Regions from separate parts of the Kitasatospora sp. P5_F3 genome, predicted to be linked through region 1. Evidence: riboswitches for the same ligand, from Rfam matches in the RefSeq annotation. Region 1 holds a riboswitch; each other region holds the start of a gene.
The links. Region 1 has a riboswitch for cyclic di-AMP ahead of ACXJMZ_RS11610 (M23 family metallopeptidase). Riboswitches for the same ligand answer to the same signal wherever they lie in the genome.
Positions count from the first base shown of each region.

Region 2: it holds a riboswitch for cyclic di-AMP, as region 1 does, so the genes downstream of both, ACXJMZ_RS00940 (glycoside hydrolase family 16 protein) here and ACXJMZ_RS11610 (M23 family metallopeptidase) in region 1, are expected to answer to the same signal.
Region 3: it holds a riboswitch for cyclic di-AMP, as region 1 does, so the genes downstream of both, ACXJMZ_RS24490 (NlpC/P60 family protein) here and ACXJMZ_RS11610 (M23 family metallopeptidase) in region 1, are expected to answer to the same signal.
Region 4: it holds a riboswitch for cyclic di-AMP, as region 1 does, so the genes downstream of both, ACXJMZ_RS25070 (transglycosylase family protein) here and ACXJMZ_RS11610 (M23 family metallopeptidase) in region 1, are expected to answer to the same signal.

Region 1 covers NZ_JBFUMY010000012.1:268,932-273,717, reverse strand. The annotation lists gene ACXJMZ_RS11630 (GNAT family N-acetyltransferase) at 1-449, opposite strand, end outside; gene ACXJMZ_RS11625 (PP2C family protein-serine/threonine phosphatase) at 720-1,868, shown strand; gene ACXJMZ_RS11620 (hypothetical protein) at 2,213-2,407, shown strand; gene ACXJMZ_RS11615 (DUF6348 family protein) at 2,464-3,201, opposite strand; cyclic di-AMP (ydaO/yuaA leader) riboswitch at 3,560-3,713, shown strand; gene ACXJMZ_RS11610 (M23 family metallopeptidase) at 3,719-4,750, shown strand.
Region 2 covers NZ_JBFUMY010000001.1:226,346-231,131, reverse strand. The annotation lists gene ACXJMZ_RS00955 (carbohydrate binding domain-containing protein) at 1-552, opposite strand, end outside; gene ACXJMZ_RS00950 (ribonuclease domain-containing protein) at 692-1,087, opposite strand; gene ACXJMZ_RS00945 (esterase/lipase family protein) at 1,281-2,519, shown strand; cyclic di-AMP (ydaO/yuaA leader) riboswitch at 2,658-2,825, shown strand; gene ACXJMZ_RS00940 (glycoside hydrolase family 16 protein) at 2,828-4,021, shown strand; gene ACXJMZ_RS00935 (hypothetical protein) at 4,031-4,489, opposite strand; gene ACXJMZ_RS00930 (antibiotic biosynthesis monooxygenase) at 4,572-4,786, shown strand, end outside.
Region 3 covers NZ_JBFUMY010000044.1:15,923-20,708, forward strand. The annotation lists gene ACXJMZ_RS24480 (NYN domain-containing protein) at 1-200, shown strand, start outside; gene ACXJMZ_RS24485 (C40 family peptidase) at 399-1,427, shown strand; cyclic di-AMP (ydaO/yuaA leader) riboswitch at 1,794-1,958, shown strand; gene ACXJMZ_RS24490 (NlpC/P60 family protein) at 1,969-3,057, shown strand; gene ACXJMZ_RS24495 (NlpC/P60 family protein) at 3,282-4,346, shown strand; gene ACXJMZ_RS24500 (hypothetical protein) at 4,409-4,786, shown strand, end outside.
Region 4 covers NZ_JBFUMY010000047.1:22,207-26,992, forward strand. The annotation lists gene ACXJMZ_RS25060 (LacI family DNA-binding transcriptional regulator) at 1-113, shown strand, start outside; gene ACXJMZ_RS25065 (hypothetical protein) at 422-769, opposite strand; gene ACXJMZ_RS25070 (transglycosylase family protein) at 879-2,042, opposite strand; cyclic di-AMP (ydaO/yuaA leader) riboswitch at 2,027-2,200, opposite strand; gene ACXJMZ_RS25075 (hypothetical protein) at 2,465-4,543, shown strand; gene ACXJMZ_RS25080 (sirohydrochlorin chelatase) at 4,652-4,786, opposite strand, start outside.

The sequences.
Region 1 (4,786 bases):
AGCGCCATCCGCCAGCTGCCCAGTCCGTACCCGAACCGGCCGTAGATGCCGGACTCCGAGGCGGTCAGCACCGCGAGCGCCTCGCCGCCGTCCCGGAACCCGGTCAGTTGACGGCGCATCAGCCCGGTGAGGATGCCGCGCCGCCGGTGGGTCGGCAGCACGCCGACCATGGTGACCGCCGCGACCGGGACCACCGCGCCGCCCGGCACGGTCATCCGCAGCGAGAACGCCCCGGCGCAGGCCACCGGGTCGGGACCGTCCCAGACGCCCAGCGAGCGGTCCGGCTCGGTCAGTTCGCGCCAGAGCGCGCGCTCCTCGGGATGCTCCTCCTGGCCGCCGAAGGCAACCTCCAGGGTCCGGTACCAGCCGTCCCACTCCTCGCCCGTCAGGGTACGTACCGTCAGGCCGTCAATGCTCGGGCTGTCAAATGTCTCGGTATCTGCGGTCATATGCCAACAGCTATCACCGAGTTGCATCGTGCGCGACCGGCTTTCGGCGGCTTGACCTCCCGGGTTCCAGCGGCTGGTGGGCGGCTCCGGCGGCCGAAATCCGTTGAACCCGAGCGGAACGATGCGCCCGGCGGCGCCCCAACCGTCGACGGCGGGCTCCGCCGGTGGATAAGGTCATAGCCCATGGCTGGCAGCACGCCGGGCTTCACGCCCCGGCCGACTGAGACGGGCCCGGTCGCACAGGCGGCCGACACCCCGTGGACGGCCCGGTTGCGCAGCAGGCTCTACCGGGTCCGCCGAGTGCTGCGCCGGACCGGGGTGGACTACTTCCGCGGCGACGCCTCCGACTGGCTCGCCTTCGCGGTGCTGTTCGCGGCCGTCCCGCTGCTGGTGGTGCTCAACATCCTGATCCCGGCCTGGGCCCCGCCCACCGCACTGGTACTGCCGATCCTGGCCGGGGCGCTGCTGCTGCGCCCGGGCACCCTGGTGGTGCTCTACGCGGCCGCCGCGCTCGGGCTCTCGGTCGAGTCGCTGATCCACACCGGCGAGCGGGTGGCCAGCGACCGCCCCGACATGTACGTCTTCGGCGTCACCCCCGGCGCCGCCCTGGTGGTCGGCGCGGTCGGGGTGGCCGGGCTGCTGCTGGCCCAGTTCCGCAGCCGGGTCGGCGTGCCCTGGCGGGGCGGCGGCTCGATGCTGTTCGACCTGCGCGAGCGGCTGCGGGTGCAGAGCCGGGTGCCCGCGCTGCCCGAGGGCTGGTCCGCCGACATGGCGCTCCGCCCGGCCGGCGGCCAGTCCTTCTCCGGCGACTTCGTGGTGGCCACCAGGACCGGTCCGGGCCGGCGGACCCTGGAGGTGGTGCTCGCCGATGTCTCGGGCAAGGGCATGGACGCGGGCTCCCGGGCCCTGCTGCTCTCCGGCGCGTTCGGCGGGCTGCTCGGCTCGCTGCCGGCCCATCAGTTCCTGCCCGCCGCCAACGGCTACCTGCTCCGCCAGGACTGGGACGAGGGCTTCGCGACCGCCGTGCACCTGGTGCTGGACCTGGAGACCGGCGAGTACGAGCTGCTGTCGGCCGGGCACCTGCCCGGGATGCAGCGGCACGCCGGCAGCGGTCGCTGGGAGGTCAAGGAGTCCGTCGAGGGCGCGCTGCTCGGGGTCTACGACGGCGCGGTGTTCGAGGCGGTGCGCGGCCGGCTGGACCAGGGCGACGTGCTGATGCTCTGCACCGACGGCATGGTGGAGATCCCCGGCCGGGACCTGACCGAGGGGATGGACCGGCTGATGGGAGAGGCCGACCGGCTGGTCGGCGGCGCCCCGTTCTCCCAACACGGCGGCCGGGGCTCGGCGGTGAAGCTGATCGAGTCGGTGGCCAAGGACGTCAACGACGACCGGGCGGTCCTGCTGCTCTGGCGCGGGTGACCGACCGATGGTCGGACCGTGTCAAGTCGGTGCACCGGTCTTCGGCCATTCCTGACGGCAGCCCAATGGAGTGGATCTAGGTCCGCTCCCACCAGCGCGGAAACGGTCAACTTCCAGTTAGGGGTACCCGTTCGACGGCCCGTCAGGTCAACTGGGCTATCGTCTCGGTCGGCGGAAATTCGTCTCACATCGCAGGATCTTCGCGGCTGCGTTCCGGCAAGTCCTTTACGCAGTCGGCACGAACGACCACACTGAGTTCGGGTGGGACGGTCGGTTCTCGGGGGGTCTCGGGGGATTGGGCCCGCCACGAAGCTCGCTACGAAAGAATGAGGAAGTGAGTCCTGGTGGCCTTCTCCGTCTCAGCGCTGGTCCTGTTCGGGATCATCGTGGTCATCTTCATCCGCAACGGGCAGTTGAAGACCAGTCATGCGATCATGGCTGCGCTCTTCGGCTTCATGCTGAGCCAGTCCACGGCGGCCAAGCCGATCCAGGACTTCCTCACCCAGCTCGCGCAGACCATCTCCTCGGTCGCCAGCTGACCAGGCACGGCTGACCCGGGTCGGGCCGGCCGCGGCCGGTCACGGACCGGCCGGTCTCAGCGACGGCTCCGCCACCAGCGGCCCAACCAGTGGCGCTGCGGCGGGGGTTCGGCCTGCCCGGATGCCTCCGACCGGGGGTGCTCGGCGACCAGCAGCAGGAACAGCCGGGCCCAGCAGAGCCGTTCGCCGCGGGGCCAGTCCAGCGCACGCAGGGCGGCCGAAGCCTGCTCGCAGACCGTCCCGTTGATCCGGACCTCGGCGACGTCGTCGCCCGCCTTGCCGCCGAAGAACAGCTTCACGCCGTTGACCTGACGCTCGGTCAGCTTCGGCAGTACGGCGGCGGCCAGCACCGGGCCGAGGTCCCGCTCGGTGACCCAGTCGAACAGCGGGTCGGTGTCGGCGCCGAACACCGCGGCCGGGCCCTGTACGACGTGCCAGCCGGGGAACTCGGGGGCGTCGTAGTGGTCGCCGCTGCCGGTCAGCAGGCTCACCACGGCGGACGCCGTGGTGCCCGCCCACATCCGTACCGCGCTGTCCAGCTGCTCCACCTCGGTGCCGCCCACGCCGGCTGCGCAGTCCCAGATCACCGGTGCGTCGCCCTGGCCGAGCCGCAGCACGTACCCCAGGTCGACATGGCCGCCGCCGGTGCCGCGCTCGTCGTGGTCGCGGAAGGCCACCGCCGTGGTGCCGGGCCCGCGGACCAGCGGGCCGTCCACGGTGAAGTCCTGACCGAGCCCGGCCATCTCGCGGATCACCGCGCGCTGGATGACGGCCAGCCGTTCCTGGGGGCGCACAGGCGGGCTCCTTGCTCAGCGGGTGCTTCGAACACCGGCGTTCGAGCTCGACCGTGGGCGAGCGTATCGGCCCGGCGTGACCGGTGTCACGGCGCACGCTGGCGGAGCGGGTCCAGGTGGGTACGGACGGCGATATCGGCCACCCTCCGTGAACCGATCGGGGACGAAGCGTCGCCGATTCGGGCCGTCCGGGTCGCAAGTCCCGGCCGGGACGTGACCTACGTCCCTGATCATCCTTGTTCACCGTTCAACCGGGGCTTGCCACGAAGCGGTCGATCGGCTTTGCTTCGAGGCCTGTCCGGTGAACGACCGGACGGGCTCAACCGGGCGGAACGCCGAGTCCTGCCGCCGCCCGGCGCCTCGAACAAGGCACGCATGGCAGGAGCGGGGGACCCAAGGTAAGTCGCCGAACCGGTGTGAACCGGGACGGCTTGGGGTGAAGCCGCATTCCTGCGGCCGGGCATCTCCCGCCCGAACCCGACAGCTCACCTCGTAGGCGTCGGAGAGGACTACCCCCATGTCCGCACAGGGCAAGCACCGTCGCGTCCAGCTGTCCCACCTGACCCGGATCGCCGTCGCGACCGGCGTACTCGGCGCCACCTTCGCACTCCCGGTGGCCGCCGCCAGCGCCCACCAGGGCCACGCCGCCGCCTCCGTGCCCCAGGCCGCCCCGGCTGCCGTCACCACCATCGCCACCGAGACCGCTGCGCCCGCCGTGGTGCCGGTCGCCGCCGCCACTCCGGCCGCGAGCAGCTACCAGGTCGTCAGTGGCGACACCCTCTCGAAGATCGCCAACGCCAAGCAGGTGGACGGCGGTTGGGAGAAGCTCTACCAGGACAACCGCACCGTGGTGGGCGGCAACCCGAACCTGATCTACCCGGGCCAGCAGCTCTCGCTCGCCGGCCAGGCCGTGGCCGCCGCGCCGCAGCCCGCCGCGGAGGCCCCGAAGGCCGCCGTCGAGGCGCCGAAGACCGAGACCAAGTCCTCCTCGTCTTCCTCTTCCTCCGCGAGCACCACGGACTCCACCAAGGCGTCCCGCTCCAAGTCGACCACCGTGGCCCCGAAGGCCGCCGCCGCCCCGAAGGCCAGCACGGCCCCGAAGGCTGCTGCGGCTCCGAAGGCCCAGTCGACCACCGTGGCGGCCGGCGGCTACGTCGCCCCGGTCAGCGGTGGCACCTCCACCGCGTACCACGCCTCCGGTTCCTCCTGGTCCAGCGGCTACCACACCGGTGTCGACTTCCGCGCCTCGACCGGCACCGTCGTCAAGGCCATCACCACCGGCACCGTGGTCTCGGCCGGCAACGGCGGGTCCTACGGCAACGAGGTCGTCGTCAAGCACGCCGACGGCAAGTACTCCGAGTACGCCCACCTCTCCTCGATCTCCGTCAAGGTCGGCCAGACCGTCTCGGCCGGCCAGCAGCTCGGCCTCTCCGGCGCCACCGGCAACGTGACCGGCCCGCACCTGCACTTCGAGGTCCGCACCGGCCCGTCCTACGGCTCCGACATCGACCCGGTCGCCTACCTCCGCGCGCACGGCGTCAACGTCTGATCCGTCTGACCCCGCCTCAGACGACTTCGGCCCCCC
Region 2 (4,786 bases), on a different contig from region 1:
GACCCAGCCGGTGCAGGCGGCGGCGAGCCGGGTGCCGGGCGCGGTGGTCCAACTGCCGCCGGTGGCAGCCCAGTGCAGGTAGTACGCCGACCAGTTCTTGCTCGCGGTCCAGTAGAAGACCGTGGCGGAGGTGGGGGTGGCGGCCGCGCACGGGTCGGTGGTGCTGACCTGGCCGCCGGTGACGGCGCTGATCCCGCTGCCCAGTTGGTAGTTGGCGCCGCCGTTGTTGTCCCAGGTGCCGGAGCCGTTGTTGAAGGTCGCCTGCCAGGTGGCGGCGGAGCCCAGGTCGATGGTCTGGCTGAACCAGCCGGAGCAGGCCGCGTCCATCGCGGTGCCGGGCGAGGTGGTCCAACTGCCGCCGGTGGGAGCCCAGTGCAGGTTGACGGCCGCCCAGGTGGCGGTGGGCTTGTAGTAGACGGTGGCGGTGGTGGCGGCCTGGGCGGTGATCGCCGGCAGCAGGGTGGCGACCAGCCCGGCGACGATCGCCAGGACGGCGAGCAGCGGATTTCGGTGCCGGGGGTGTGGGCGGTGGCGTGCGGCTTTACGGTCCACGGATGGACTCCTCGGGGCCTGGTGGGTGGGGGAGAGAGCACCCGGCGACAGCACAGGGCCTGGGGAGGGCACTGCGGCGCACGCCACCGACCGGGAGTTGACCCCCGGGGAGAGGGGGCGGGCGGCCGTGGGGGAGTGGTCAGCAGCCGAAGTTGACCTTGTAGAAGGTCGCGTAGTGGTCTGCGGTGTAGTAGTCCTCGTGGTAGACCGCACCGGTGACGATCCGTCGGGCGCCCCGGGTCGAGACGTTCGGCGTCTTGACGGTGTACTCGTGGTAGTAGCCCAGCGACTTGGCGGGCAGCACGCTCTCCCGGTTCTGGAAGACGATGCCGTCCTGGCTGTACGGGAACGGGCCGCCCGCGTCGATCAGGCGGATGGTGTCCCGGCCCTGGCTCGGCAGAGCGGTGTAACAGATGTTGCCGCTGACCGTGGCAGAGGCGTCGGTGGCGAACACGGCGGTGGGGGCCAGGGTGACCAGGCCGACGACAGCGACGGAGGCGGCGCGGGTCTTCAACGCGCGTAGATTGATTCGCATGGCAGTCAGTGTGAGGGCATGTCAGGTCCCTGCGGAAGTGCCCCGGCAACACTTCACCGGCGCGTAACTCCCTTGGCATCCAGGTAACTTGTGGACGACCGCCATGTGCCGGAAGTGCCGGATGTGTGTCCGTGACATGGGGGGATCGGGCCCCCGCTCCTACGGTGGCCGGACCCGCACCCCTGGAGTCGTCATGAAACGCCTGCTGGTCGTCCTGATCACCATTGCCGCGCTCGCTCTCGGGATCGGCCCGGCGGTCGCCGCACCGCCCTCGTACCTCCAACTGGAGGCCACTTTCGGCCAGCCCGGCAACGGCTGGGCCAAGGTGGAGCGTTACTACGACTCCACCCCCGGCTTCCGCACCGAGCAGTACCCGACCGACGGCCGGGGTGACCAGGACGGCGCCCGGCTGACGTACTTCGGCGGCGTCAAGCGCCCTTCCTCGGCCCGCTTCCTGCTCTACTCCGCGGCCGGCTGGAACAGCGGCACCGGTTCCGCCGTGCTGCTCGTGCACGGCGCCAACGACAACGCCGACCGGGCCTGGGCCAACCCCGCCGAGAGCGGCAACTGCGGTGCGTCCAACTGCCCTTCGACCGGGTTGGCGCAGCAGCTGGCCGCCGCCGGGCACCGGGTCTTCGCGGTCAACTTCGCCCACAAGCACGGCGACAACCTGATGCAGGCCCAAGTGGTGGGCGACGCACTGGCGTTGATCCGGGACCGGCTCGGGGTGGCCCAGGCGGACGTGGTGGCCTGGAGCAAGGGCGAGGTGGCGGCCCGCAGTTACGTCTCCTCGATCCGCCCGTCCTGGGGCCGCGGCTACGCCGGTGACGTCCGCCGCCTGGTCACCCTCGGCGGCCCGCACGGCGGTCTCGACTACGTCTACGCCCACGGCTGGAGCTTCTCGCTGGCCACCTGGCCCGCCTGCGGCGGCACCGCCAACGCACCGTCCCCGCACCTGTACATGACCTGCTACGGCAGCTACACCGCACAGCCCTGCCTCGGCGTGCTGCCCACCGGCGGCTACGACTGCTACCCCGGTCAGCGCCAACTCCTGGCCCGCTGGGACGGGTTGTACGGTGTCGACCAGCTCGCCCAGGACTGGTGGACCACCTACTACGGTGGCCAGGGCTTCTACACCTCCGGCCAGGGCATCCAGGCCGCCATCGACGCGGGCTCGCTGATCAGGCCGCTGCAGCAGGCGGGCATCCCGGCGAGCGTCCCCACCTACCTGCTGGCGGGCGGCTCCGCGGACCTTCCCGGCCTGCTGAACGAGAACCGCGGGCCCAGCGACGGCCTGGTCTTCACCGCCAGCGCCCTCGACACCACCGGCATCGGGACCGTCGCCGCCACCAAGCTGGTCACCGGCCTCAACCACCTCGAACTCGGCTGGACCCCGGCCGCCGCCACCCAGATCACGGCCTGGCTGGCCTGACCGGTCCGAGGCCGGTTAAACGTCGTGTGAGCGAGGTCTCGTTGTCGATGGACGGACGACCTGCCTAGCCTGCATGGAGCTGTCCGCATCTGCGCGGACCCCGCCGCCGGGACGCCGAGTCCTGCCCACCCGGTGTCGGGAACTCGATCACCGAAACATGGGCAGGAGCGGGGGAACCAGGTCAGTCTGCGGTCCCCCCTGCTCCGGTGCGGGGGCCGCTCGGGGTGAAGCCGCGCCCACCGCGGCCGGGCGATTCCTCTCGCCCGAACCCGACAGCTCACCTCGTAGGCGTCGCAGAGGACCTGCCCATGCGCATCGCCCTTACCCCCGCACGCCTCGGCGCGGCCGCCCTGGTCGCCGTACCGCTGATCGCCACCGGCCTGGCCGGTCAGGCCCAGGCCGCCACCTCGGTGACCCAGGACCGGCTGACCCCCACCTCGATGGCCGCGAACACCGCGACCAAGGCCGGCCTGACCGTCCACTCCAGCGCCTGCTTCACGGCCAAGACGCTCGGCGTCGGCGTCCGTGACGCGGCCGGCCGGAACCTCGACTTCCCCGGTAACGCGAGCAACGTCCAGATCTGCCCGAGCGGCGTGAACTTCACCAGCGCGGCCCGGACGCTGCCCGCCGGGACGTACACCCAGTTCGGCTTCTGGCAGGACCTGGGCGGGAGCTGGCACAACCTGCCCTCGCAGAAGCTGACCGTCGGCAGCACGGTCACGCCGACCCCCACGCCCACCCCGACCCCGACTCCCACGCCCACGCCGACTCCCACCCCCACGCCGACCCCCAGCCCGGCCCCGAGCACCTCGCCGATCCCCGGCAAGGCGTTGACCTGGTCGGAGGAGTTCGACAGCTCGATCGCCTGGGGCTCCAAGTGGGTCGGCGACCGTAGCAGCGCGTACCGCTACGGCAACCACAACCCGGACGACAACAAGCTGGACTGGCTGACCACCAGCGGCGTCTCGGTCTCCGGCGGGGTGGCCACCTTCACCGCCAAGCCGTCCAGCCACACCCTGGAGAGCGGCAAGCAGGCCTGGGACACCGGGCTGCTGACCACCGAGTACTCCTCGCAGGGCTTCCAGGTGAAGACCGGCGACTACGCCGAGACCCGGGTCAAGCTGCCGGCCGGCTCCGGGGCCTGGCCCGCGCTGTGGACCTGGAAGAACGGCAACGGCGAGATCGACAGCTTCGAGTACCACCCCGACAACGCCGGGCTGCTGGAGCTGACCAACCACGTCAAGTCCGGCTTGAAGTACTACACCGACGCGAACGCGATCGGCCACGACAAGTGGGTCACCGTCGGCACCTACTACGGCGCCAACTCCGTTGACTGGTACGTGAACGGGACCAAGGTCTTCTCCGACGGCACCGGTGTCGGTGCGGACTGGTCGGCCTACCTGATCCTCAACCTCTCGGTGGGTGCCGGGCAGTACCACCCGGCACCCTCCGGTACCGCGCCGATCAGCTTCGCCTCGGACTACGTCCGCGTGTACCGCTGACGCAGCGGCTCAGCTGACGGTCAGCGTGAACGGCGTGCTGTCGTTCGCGGGACTGTGATCGTCCACACTCACCACCCTGACGTGCCCCTCGGCCACCGTGCCGTGGGGCACGTCGGCGTTCACCCGGACCGGCACCAGCGCGGTCGCGGTCCGCAGGGTGGGCAGCCCGGCGGGGAAGGTGCAGCTCACCACCTGTCCGAACAGGGATCTGCAGTTCGCCGGGAAGTACGGCCCCACGGCGCTGAACCCGGCCGGCAGGTCGATCAGCACCGTGAAAGCGGAGGCCGTGCGCTGCGGGCCGAGGTTGGCGACGAAGCCGTGCACGGTGGTGGTCCCGCCCGGCGGGGCCGGATCCGGGTCCAGCCGGACCACCTCGAGGTCGGAGTTCGAGGGCACCGCGCTCGCCGTCGTGGCACCGAGCATCAGCGCCGTGGCAGCGGCCAGTCCCGCCATCACCCATCTGGTCACCGTCATCACCTGTCTGCCGAACGTGGTCGCACCGGTACGCACTGTATTCGGCGTAGCGTGGATCCGTACGGAGGTGAGGACAGTGTCCGGACAGGTTTTGAGTGAGGTCAGCGCGGTGGTGGGCCCGGACCGCGAGGCCGAGTTGGTGACGTCGTACCGCGAGTTGGTGGCCGGTCCGCTGCCGGACGGGCTGATCAGGACCGAGCTGCTGCGCGGTCCCGGTGGGCGCTGGCGGGTGCAGAGCCTGTGGCGGGACCGGGCCGCGCTGGAAGCGGTCCGGGCCAATCCGAAGCTGGT
Region 3 (4,786 bases), on a different contig from region 1:
CGCCGCGCGGGGTCCGGGTCCGGTTCAGCCGGACCGGCGAGACCGCGGACGAGCTGATCCGGCGGCTGGTCAGGGCCGAGCCCCAGGGGCGTGCGGTGGTGGTGGTCTCCACCGACAAGGAGGTCGCCGACGGCGTGAAGAAGGCCGGCGCGCGCCCGGTGGCCTCGCTGCTCCTGCTGAAGCGGCTGGCCAGGCCGTGAATGTGGCTGACGGCTGGTCAGGGCAGGGTGACCGGCTTGTGTCGGTCCGGTGAATTCCGGTCTGCGGACGGAAGTTCGTGGCGGTAGGGGAGTGGCGCACCCGTGACAACTTCACTAGGGTCTGGCGTCAAACCTATATTCTGGACATGCACCCGAACGGGTGAGATCGGGTCCAGGAGTGATGAAGGAGCTCTTCCTTTGGCTTCCCACCGTCGTCCCAAGCAGGCGAGCCGTGCACGGGTGTCCGTGCTGACCGCTGCCGCAGCGACCGCGGTCGCGCTCTCGGCGCAGGCGGGTGCGTATGCGGCGCCGGCCAAGCCGAGCAAGGACGAGGTCAAGGTCCAGGTCGACCAGCTCTTCAACGAGCAGGAGCAGGCTGCCGAGCGCTTCAACGGCGCCAAGGAGCGGACCGAGCAGCTGCGCAAGCAGGCCGACCAGCTGCAGGACCAGGTGGCTCGTGGGCAGGAGCAGATGACGCAGCTTCAGGGTGGCCTGGCGGCGGTGGCGGCGCAGGAGTACCGCGACGGTGGGGTGGATCCCTCGGTCGCGTTGATGCTCTCCTCCGACCCGGAGAACTACCTGACCAAGGCGTCCAGCGTCGACCAGGTGAACCAGACCCAGACGCAGACCCTGAAGTCGCTCCAGGACCAGCAGCGCCGCCTCGACCAGCAGAAGGTCGAGGCCGCGGAGACGCTGGCCGAGCTGGACCGCAACACCAAGGTCCTGAACGACGCCAAGGCCGAGGTCCAGAAGAAGCTCGCCGAGGCCCAGCAGTTGCTCAACTCGCTGAGCGCGGCCGACCGGGCGGCGATCCAGGGCGAGCGCTCCTCGCGCGGCGCCGAGCGGATCGACGTCGGCTCGCTGCCGCGCGCAGCCGGCTACGCGGGCGTGGCGGTCGGCGCCGCGATGGGCAAGCAGGGCAAGCCGTACGTCTGGGGCGCCACCGGACCGAACTCCTTCGACTGCTCCGGCCTGATGGTCTGGGCGTACGCGCAGGCCGGCGTCTCGCTGCCGCGCACCTCGCAGGAGCAGGCCTCGGTCGGCACCAACGTCGGCACCAACATCGCCAACGCGCAGCCGGGCGACCTGGTGATCTACCACTCCGACGCGCACCACGTCGGGATGTACATCGGCAACGGCCTGGTGGTGCACGCGCCGCACACCGGTGACGTGGTGAAGGTGATGAAGGCCGACGCGATGACGATCAAGACCATCCGTCGGGTCTGATCCACCGTCAGCCTGATACGGCATAACGGACATCTCCCCATCAAGGCTCACAACTGACGCCTTGTGACACGCGCGGGCCCGCCAAAACCTCCCTGTGATCTGGGACACCTTTGGCGGGCCTCGCTGTGACCACATCCTGAGAATTCATCGGCGCAGCGTACATTTTCGATCACGCTCGGTCGTAATCACCAAAGAATCACGACTTCATTCCGACTTTTTTCCTACAAGGATTTGAACCGATCACGGTTGGGTTACTAGGGTCCTTCTCGAACCACCGCACAGTCGATCACCCAGCCTGGGTGGCGGCGGGGGTTACCGCCGAGTCCGAGACACAGCGAGGCAGTCCAACTGCCTTACGGGGAAGCCCCAGCGAGGGCGCTGTCGATCGGAGCCGGGGAACCACGTTCCTCGGGGTGAATCGGCGCCAGGCTGACGGACCGTCGCAAGACGGCTCGGCGGTGAGGCGTCGTAGGGCATCTCTTCCAGCCCGAACCCGTCAGCTCACCCGGTAGGCGGACGTAGGAAGAAGGAGCCGGCCTTCGTGGCGTCCCATCGTCGTCCCAAGCCTGCCAGCCGCACCCGCGTCTCGATCATCACGGCGGCCGCTGCTGCTGCAGTGGCACTGTCCGCCCAGACCGGTGCGCATGCCGACCCGACTCCCACCAAGGACGAGGTCAAGTCCCAGGTCGACCAGCTGCACGAGCAGGCCGAGGACGCGACCGAGAAGTTCAACGCGGCCACGGAGAAGCAGCAGACCCTGCAGAAGCAGGTCGCCGGCCTCCAGGACGAGGTGGCCCGGCAGCAGGCCCAGGTGACCACCCTTCAGGGCACCCTGGGTGAGATCGCTGCCGAGCAGTACCGGACCGGCGGGATATCGCCGACCGTCCAGCTGATGCTCTCCAGCAGCCCGGACGCCTTCCTCGGCCAGGCCGACTCGCTGAGCCAGCTCGGTACCTCGCAGGCCGACACCCTCAAGACGCTGAAGGGCGAGCAGACCAAGCTCGACCAGCAGAAGTCCGAGGCCCAGAACAAGCTCGCCGACCTGGAGCGGACCACCCAGGAGCTCAAGGCGGGCAAGGACGAGATCCAGGCGAAGCTGGCCTCCGCGCAGGCCCTGCTCGACACGCTCAGCAAGAAGGAGCAGGACGAGCTGCGGGCCGCCGAGGCCAAGGCCGCCGCCGACTCGGCCGCCAAGGCTGCCGCCGCCGCCCCCAAGACGGACGACTCCGCCCGGGCCTCCCGCTCGGAGACCCGGACCGACCTGAGTGGTCTGCCGGCCGGCTCCTACGCCGCCATCGTGATCGCCGCCGCCGAGGCGCAGATCGGCAAGCCGTACGGCTACGGTTCCGTCGGCCCGAACAGCTTCGACTGCTCCGGCCTGATGGTCTGGTCCTTCAACAAGGCCGGGATCTCGCTGCCGCGCACGTCGGAGTCGCAGATGGGCGCCGGCCAGAACATCGGCACCAACATCGCCGACGCCAAGCCGGGTGACCTGATCATCTACCGCGGGGGTGGCCACGTCGGCCTCTACGTGGGCAACGGTCAGATCGTGCACGCGCCGCGCACCGGCACCCTGGTCCGGCACGAGTCCGCCACGGTGATGCCGATCACCCGCATCGTCCGGGTCTGACCCCCCGTCAGACAGGCCCCACCCGCAGGCCCGGCCCCGTGCCGGGCCTGCGGCGTTTCCGGGGGGCCGAGCAGATGTCCGATTGGTGGTCAAATATTCGGCACTGTAGGGGTTTGGACTAGATCGCTGCGACTCGCTAACGTCTGCCCCCGGACCTTCGCAAGGACAGCCGCCCGACCGGGGCGGCGGCGGTGGCCCGGCGCAGGAACGGAGCCGCCGCCGGTATGTCGACGTACAGTCGTTCTCCCCTGCCAGGTGCCCGCCGGTTCACCCGGGCGCTGGTGTTCACCGCCGCGGCCACCACGGTGCTCGGAATGGCCGCGGCCGGTGCCGCCGGGGCCGCTCCCGGCACCCCGGCCGAGCCGCCGACCCGTAAGGACGTCAAGGCCCAGGTCGACCAGCTCTACGAGGAGGCCGAGCAGGCCTCGGAGAAGTTCAACGCGGCCCTGGAGCAGCAGCGTCAACTGCAGGCCGACACCGGCTCGCTGCAGAACCAGGTGGCGGCCGGCCAGGACGAGCTGAACAGACTGCGTTCCGGGCTCGGCTCGGTGGCTGCCGCCCAGTACCGGGCGGGCGGCATCGACCCGGCGGTCCAGCTGATGCTGGACTCCGATCCGGCCGGCTACCTGTACCGGGCCCGCACCCTGGACCAGTCGGCGGAGCGGCAGAACGACACCCTGCGCCAGGTGATCGACAGTCAGCGGCGGCTCGACCAGCGGCGGGCCGAGACCACGGCCAAGCTGGCCGAGCTGGAGTCCGTCCGGCGCACCCTGAACGAGAGCAAGCAGGAGGTCAAGCAGAGGCTGGCCAAGGCCCAGCGGCTGCTGAACTCGCTGGGTGCGGGGGAGCGGGCCAGGATGGTCGACGACGACGCCAGGGACGCCGCCAAGCGGGCCGCCCGGGGGGCCGAGCGGCTCGACCTCGGTAACCTGCCCGCCGCCTCCGACCGGGCCGCCGCAGCGCTGGCGGCCGCCAGCGGCAAGATCGGCTCGCCGTACGTCTACGGCTCGACCGGGCCCCGTACGTTCGACTGCTCCGGTCTGATGTACTGGGCCTGGCGGCAGGCCGGAGTGACCCTGCCGCGCACCTCGCAGCAGCAGGCCGGCGCGGGGCAGCGGATCAGCCTTGCCGAGGCCCGGCCGGGAGACCTGGTGATCTTCTACAGGGACATGCACCACGTCGGGATGTACGCCGGCGGCGGTGTGGTGGTGCACGCGCCGTACCCGGGCGCGCGGGTCCGCTACGAGAGCGTCAGCGCGATGCCCGTCTCCGGGGTGGTGCGGGTCTGAGCGGTGCCCGGCCGTCGGCCGCCGACCCGACCCCGGAGGCCGGGGCGCGGGCCGGCGGTGCCGTGCTGTCGCGCCGGGCCGCGCTGCTGCTCGCGGCGGCCGGTCTGGTGCAGCTCTCGCCGCCGTCGGCCCGGCCGGTGGCAGTGCCCCTTGTGGCCCCGGCCACCTCGGCCGGTGCCGAGGCGGTCCCGGTCCGGCCCCGGATCGAGGCGCTGCTCGCCGACCGGGCCACGGCCCTGCTCCGGCTGGACCGGAGCGCGCTGGCGGCCGGGGTCGCCCCGGCCCACCGGGCCGCCGAGCAGGCCGGGCTGGCCCGGCTGGCCCAGCTCCCGCTGGCCGAACTCTCCTACCGGATCACCGACTTCACCGAGCCGGTCGGTGCCGCCCTGACCCTGACCGCCGAACTCGGCTGGCGGGTGGCCGACTTCGACGACCACCCG
Region 4 (4,786 bases), on a different contig from region 1:
CCGTCGACGCCCTGCTGGAGGAGGTCGGCGGAAACCCGGGCCAGCGCGCCGAGTTCATGTTCCAGCCCGAGCTGGTGATGCGCGGCTCGACCGGGGCCAACCCGAAGAGCTGACCGGACGTCAGGGTGGGGCACGAGGGTTCTCCCTCGTGCCCCACTCGGCTTTCTCGTCCGCAGGAGCGATGGGCATCCCAGCCGAGGGGAGACGGTCCGCCCCCAGGGTCGAGGCGGCCGGGTAGCTCCCGGCGGCGACCGGCGCCTTCCTGGTCACCGTGCTGATCACCTACGCAACCGTCAACCAGCTCCTGCACCTGGTCGAACCGCTGAACGACACCGGCGAGGGCATGCCGAACAGCGGCCCGGGCTTCTGGCTGCTGCTGCTGGCGGCGGTCACGGTCGCCTACTACCGCCGCAGGCGTGGGTCAGTCGGTCGGCGGCTCGGCGGGGGTCTCGCGCAGCTCGGCCAGCTCGGCCTCCAGTTCGGTGACCCGGGTGGTCAGCCGCTGGACGTCCTGGACCGCGTCGAGGTAGTTCGCCTTGTGGCGCTTGGCGACCTCGCTGAGGGTGTCGACCCGGTCGGCGAAGGCGTCGCGCTCGGTGGCCAGCGGCTGGACGGCGGTGTGGAAGACCGCTTCGGCGATCCAGTCCGCCCAGGCGTTGATGTGCTGGGTGCCGGCGGCGCCGCCGAGGTCGGCGTTCTGCAGACCCTGGAGCATCGCGGGCCGGATGGTCTCGGCGATCCGCTGGGTCGCGGTGGGCTGCTCGGTCATGGCTGGTCCTCGCGGTCGAGCTGTTGAGTAGGTAACTCCGCGACATGACCGACGAAGCGAAGGCGCACATCACCCGTAAGGATAATCGCCGCGCGCAGGCCGGGATGCGTCAGACGCGACCGGCGAAGTCCGGCGCCCAGTTGGCGATGGACTCGGTCTTCACGCCCGCGCGCGGGTTGGCGGCCTCGACGTACTTGCCGTCGCCGATGTAGAGGGCGACGTGGTAGACGCCGGAGTTGCTGCCGTTGTTCGACCAGAAGAGCAGGTCGCCGGCCTGGAGGTTGTCCAGCGAGACCCGGGTGGCCGCGTCCGCCTGGTCGTTGGCGATCCGCGGCAGGGAGATCCCGGCCTGGCGGAAGGCCGCCTGAGTCAGACCCGAGCAGTCCCAGCCGCCGTTGCTGCTGCCGCCGTAGACGTACGCCTGGCCGAGCTTGGACATCGCGAAGTTGATCGCGGCGGCCTTGCTGCCGGTCGCCGCCACCGCGGTGGTGGCGGTGGAGCCGGACGCGGCCTTGCTGCTCTTGGTGGTCCTGGTGCCGGTGCCGGCCGAGGACGAAGTCGGCGCCGGGGCGGTCGACTTCGGCGCGCTGGTGACCACGGTGGTGGTGCCGCCGAGCGCCAGCTGCTGACCCGGGTAGATCATGTCCGGGCCCTCGGACAGGACCGACTTGTTGAGCTCGTAGAGCTTCTCCCAGCCGCCCTCGACGTTCTGGTTCTGCGCGATGGTGGAGAGCCAGTCACCGGCGACCACCGTGTAGGACTTGGCCGCGGTGGTCGTGGTGGTGGTCTGCTGCTCGGCCGCCTTCGGCGCCGGGGCGGCGGCCTTGGGGGTGCTGGCCTTCGCGGAGGAGTCGGTGCTCGCCGAGGTGTCGACCTGGGGGGCGCTGCCGCCCTTGGTCAGACCGGCCTTGACGGAGCAGACCGGCCAGGCGCCGGGGCCCTGGGAGGCGAGCACCTTCTCGGCGACGGCTATCTGCTGGCCCTTGCTGGCCTGGTTGGCCTGGGCGGCGTACTGCTTGCCACCGAACTCGGCCCAGGTGCTGGAGGTGAACTGGAGGCCGCCGTAGAAGCCGTTCCCGGTGTTGATGCTCCAGTCGCCGGTGGCCTCGCACTGGGCGACCTTGTCCCAGGTGGAGACGGTGGCGGCGGAGGCGGAGCCGGCCGTGAGGCACGGGACCGAGAGGCCGATGCCGACCACGCCGGTCGCGGCGATCAGACGGCGGGTGCGCTTGGACGCGCTGCTGGACAGCATGAAGATGCGTTCCTCTCCCACGCCTGCGAGGTGAGCTGTCGGATTCGGGCTGGAGTTGCCCGGCCGTGCGTGAGCACGGCTTCACCCCAAGCCTGAAATCGGTCAAATCAGACCAAATCCAGGCGACTTACCTGTGGTTCCCCCGCCCCTGCCATGGTGCATTGCGGTGCTGCCTGTTCATCCGATGGCAGGACTCGGCGTTCCGGATGAACTGGGTCCGTGTGGCCACGAACAGGGGAGCACGTTAGACAGACTTAAGTTCAAACCGCAAACCTCTGTGATGTGGATCATGGTTTCTTCAGGGAACCTTCATGGATCGGAAGCCTTCGTTCCAGTGATGGATTTCGATCGGATCTGATCAAACCCCTTGGTGTTCAAGGGACTTGCCTATGCTTCAGGCGAGGCGGCCGCAGGCGCGGCCCGGGGGAGAGGTGCGCGGCACCATGCGGCACGCGAAGAGGCCCGAACCGGCCCCGGAAGGTAACGGTTCGGCAAAGGCCGGGCGCAGGAAGGTACTCGGCTGGATCGCGGCCGGCACGGTGGCCGCCGCGATCGGCGTGGAGGAGCTGGTCCGGCGCACCGGGGACGCTCCTGACGTCGCCTCGGCTCCACCGCCACCGCCGACTCCCGAGACCTCGCACGTACACGGTGAGCCGGTGCCGTCCGCCTCGCCCGAGCCCTCGCCGTCGCCCTCCCCGGAGCCGCCTCCCCCGGCCAGGCCGTGGTCGGACCCGGCCGGTTGGGGCGGGGCCGTGCCGGGCCCGGCCGCCGCCGTCCGGGTCAGCGACCACGTGGTGTTGGACGGCGATGCGGCAGTTGGTTCGTTGGTGGTCGAAGCGTCAGGTTCGCTGACCTTCGCGGCCGACCGCTCGGTGGTGCTCAGCTCGGCGGGCAACGTCGAGGTGAAGGGCAGTCTGACGCTGGCGCCGGCCGACACCGCCCTGCACACCCTGCGGTTCCCCGCCGTCGACGAACGGCGCTTCCAGGGCGGCGGCATGACCCTGCTGCCGAGCGACACCGGCCTCTGGGTCACCGGGGCGGGCTACCTCCGGCTGGACGGCGCCGCCCGGACGGCCTGGGTGCGGGCCGCCGGGGCGCTCAAGCCCGGCGACACCAGCATTACGCTCGCCACCGCACCGACCGGCTGGCGCCCCGGCGACGAGCTCGCCGTGACCCCGACCGGAGCCCCCGACGCCGACGGCTTCTCGGAGCGCTACGACCTGCGGACCATCGCCGCGATCAACGGCAGCACGGTCACCCTGGACGGCCCGCTGAAGTACCCGCACCCACGGGTGGCGACCGGAGGGGGCGTCACCGTCGGGGCAGAAGTGCTGAATTTAACCCGTAATGTCCGAATTGAGGGAAGTGAGAAGGGCCGCGCCCACGTCCACCTCACCAGCTCACGCAAGTCCGACGTCCGGCACGCCGCCCTGCGCTGGCTCGGACCGCGCGCCCCCGGCAAGGACCAGTGGAACGGCAAGGCGGTCACCGAGCCGGTGCTCGGCCGGTACGGGCTGCACTTCCACATGCTCGGCGACACCAGCCGGGGCACCGTGGTCGAGGGGGTGGTGGTCCGGGACACCGGCAGCCACGCGTTCGTCCCGCACGCCAGCCACGGCATCACCTTCCGCAGCTGCATCAGCCACCAGACCTGGGAGGACGCCTACTGGTGGGACGGGCCGCTGGACACCCGGACCCCGCAGGGCCCGTCCGACGACATCACGTACGACTCCTGCGTCGCCTCCCGGACGCTCTTCGACCCCAACCCGCGCGGCTACCGGCTGACCGGCTTCAGTCTCGGCGCGGGCACCGGCGGAGTGGCCAGGGACTGCGTGGCGGTCGGCGTGCAGGGCGCGAACGGTGCCTCCGGCTACCACTGGCCGGAGACCAGCGAGGGGGTCTGGACCTTCGAGCGCTGCCTGGCCCACAACAACCTGGAGAACGGCATCTTCGTCTGGCTCAACGCCCAACACCACCACGTGGTCGGCCAGTTCGTGGCCTACCACAACGGCGGCTGGGGCATCGAGCACGGCGCCTACCTGAACGACTTCGACTACACCGGCAGCGTCCTCTACGGCAACGCCGCCGGGGGAGTGGCGCTGCACGCCCTCGGCCGGGACAAGGGGACGGTGCTGGACGGCCTGCTGATCGACGCGGCGGGCCAGTCGGACTTCGCGATCTCCACCAAGCGCCACCAACTTCCGGGAGAGACCGTCCTGGTGACCCGCAGTCGGCTGACGGGCTATCGGAAGGCCGGCGTCGCGTTCCGCGCCGTGGACGGCGGAGCGCCGGAGGACATCGCGGTGCTGGACTGCGAGTTCGGCGGCCCCGAGCTCTGGTTCGACCCGGACCTGCCGGAACCCAAGCGGATCGTCCTCCGCCGGGCCGGCCAGACCCAGGCCGAAGAGGTCCGCCGCGACAACAGCCGCACCCCCACCACCGCCACCCCGGGCCCCCGCCCGATCACCACCCCGCAGCTCACCCTGCACGACGCAGCGGCCCGCACCTCGCGGCTGACCTGAAACATGCCAGGGGCTCGGGGAACTGCGACGCCGACCTCGTAAAAGGTGATCCGTACGTCGCCGTTCCCCGAGCCCCTGGTCACATCTGGCTGAGCAACTGCAAAAGGGTTACGCCTCGTCAGCGAGCACGATCTCCAACGCAGACAGGTAAGCCGAAGCGATCAGCTGCCCGAGCGCCGCGTACGCGCCGAGCGGAGCCGCCCCAGGACACCCCGTCTCCTCCGCCGCAGTCGCCAGCAGCTC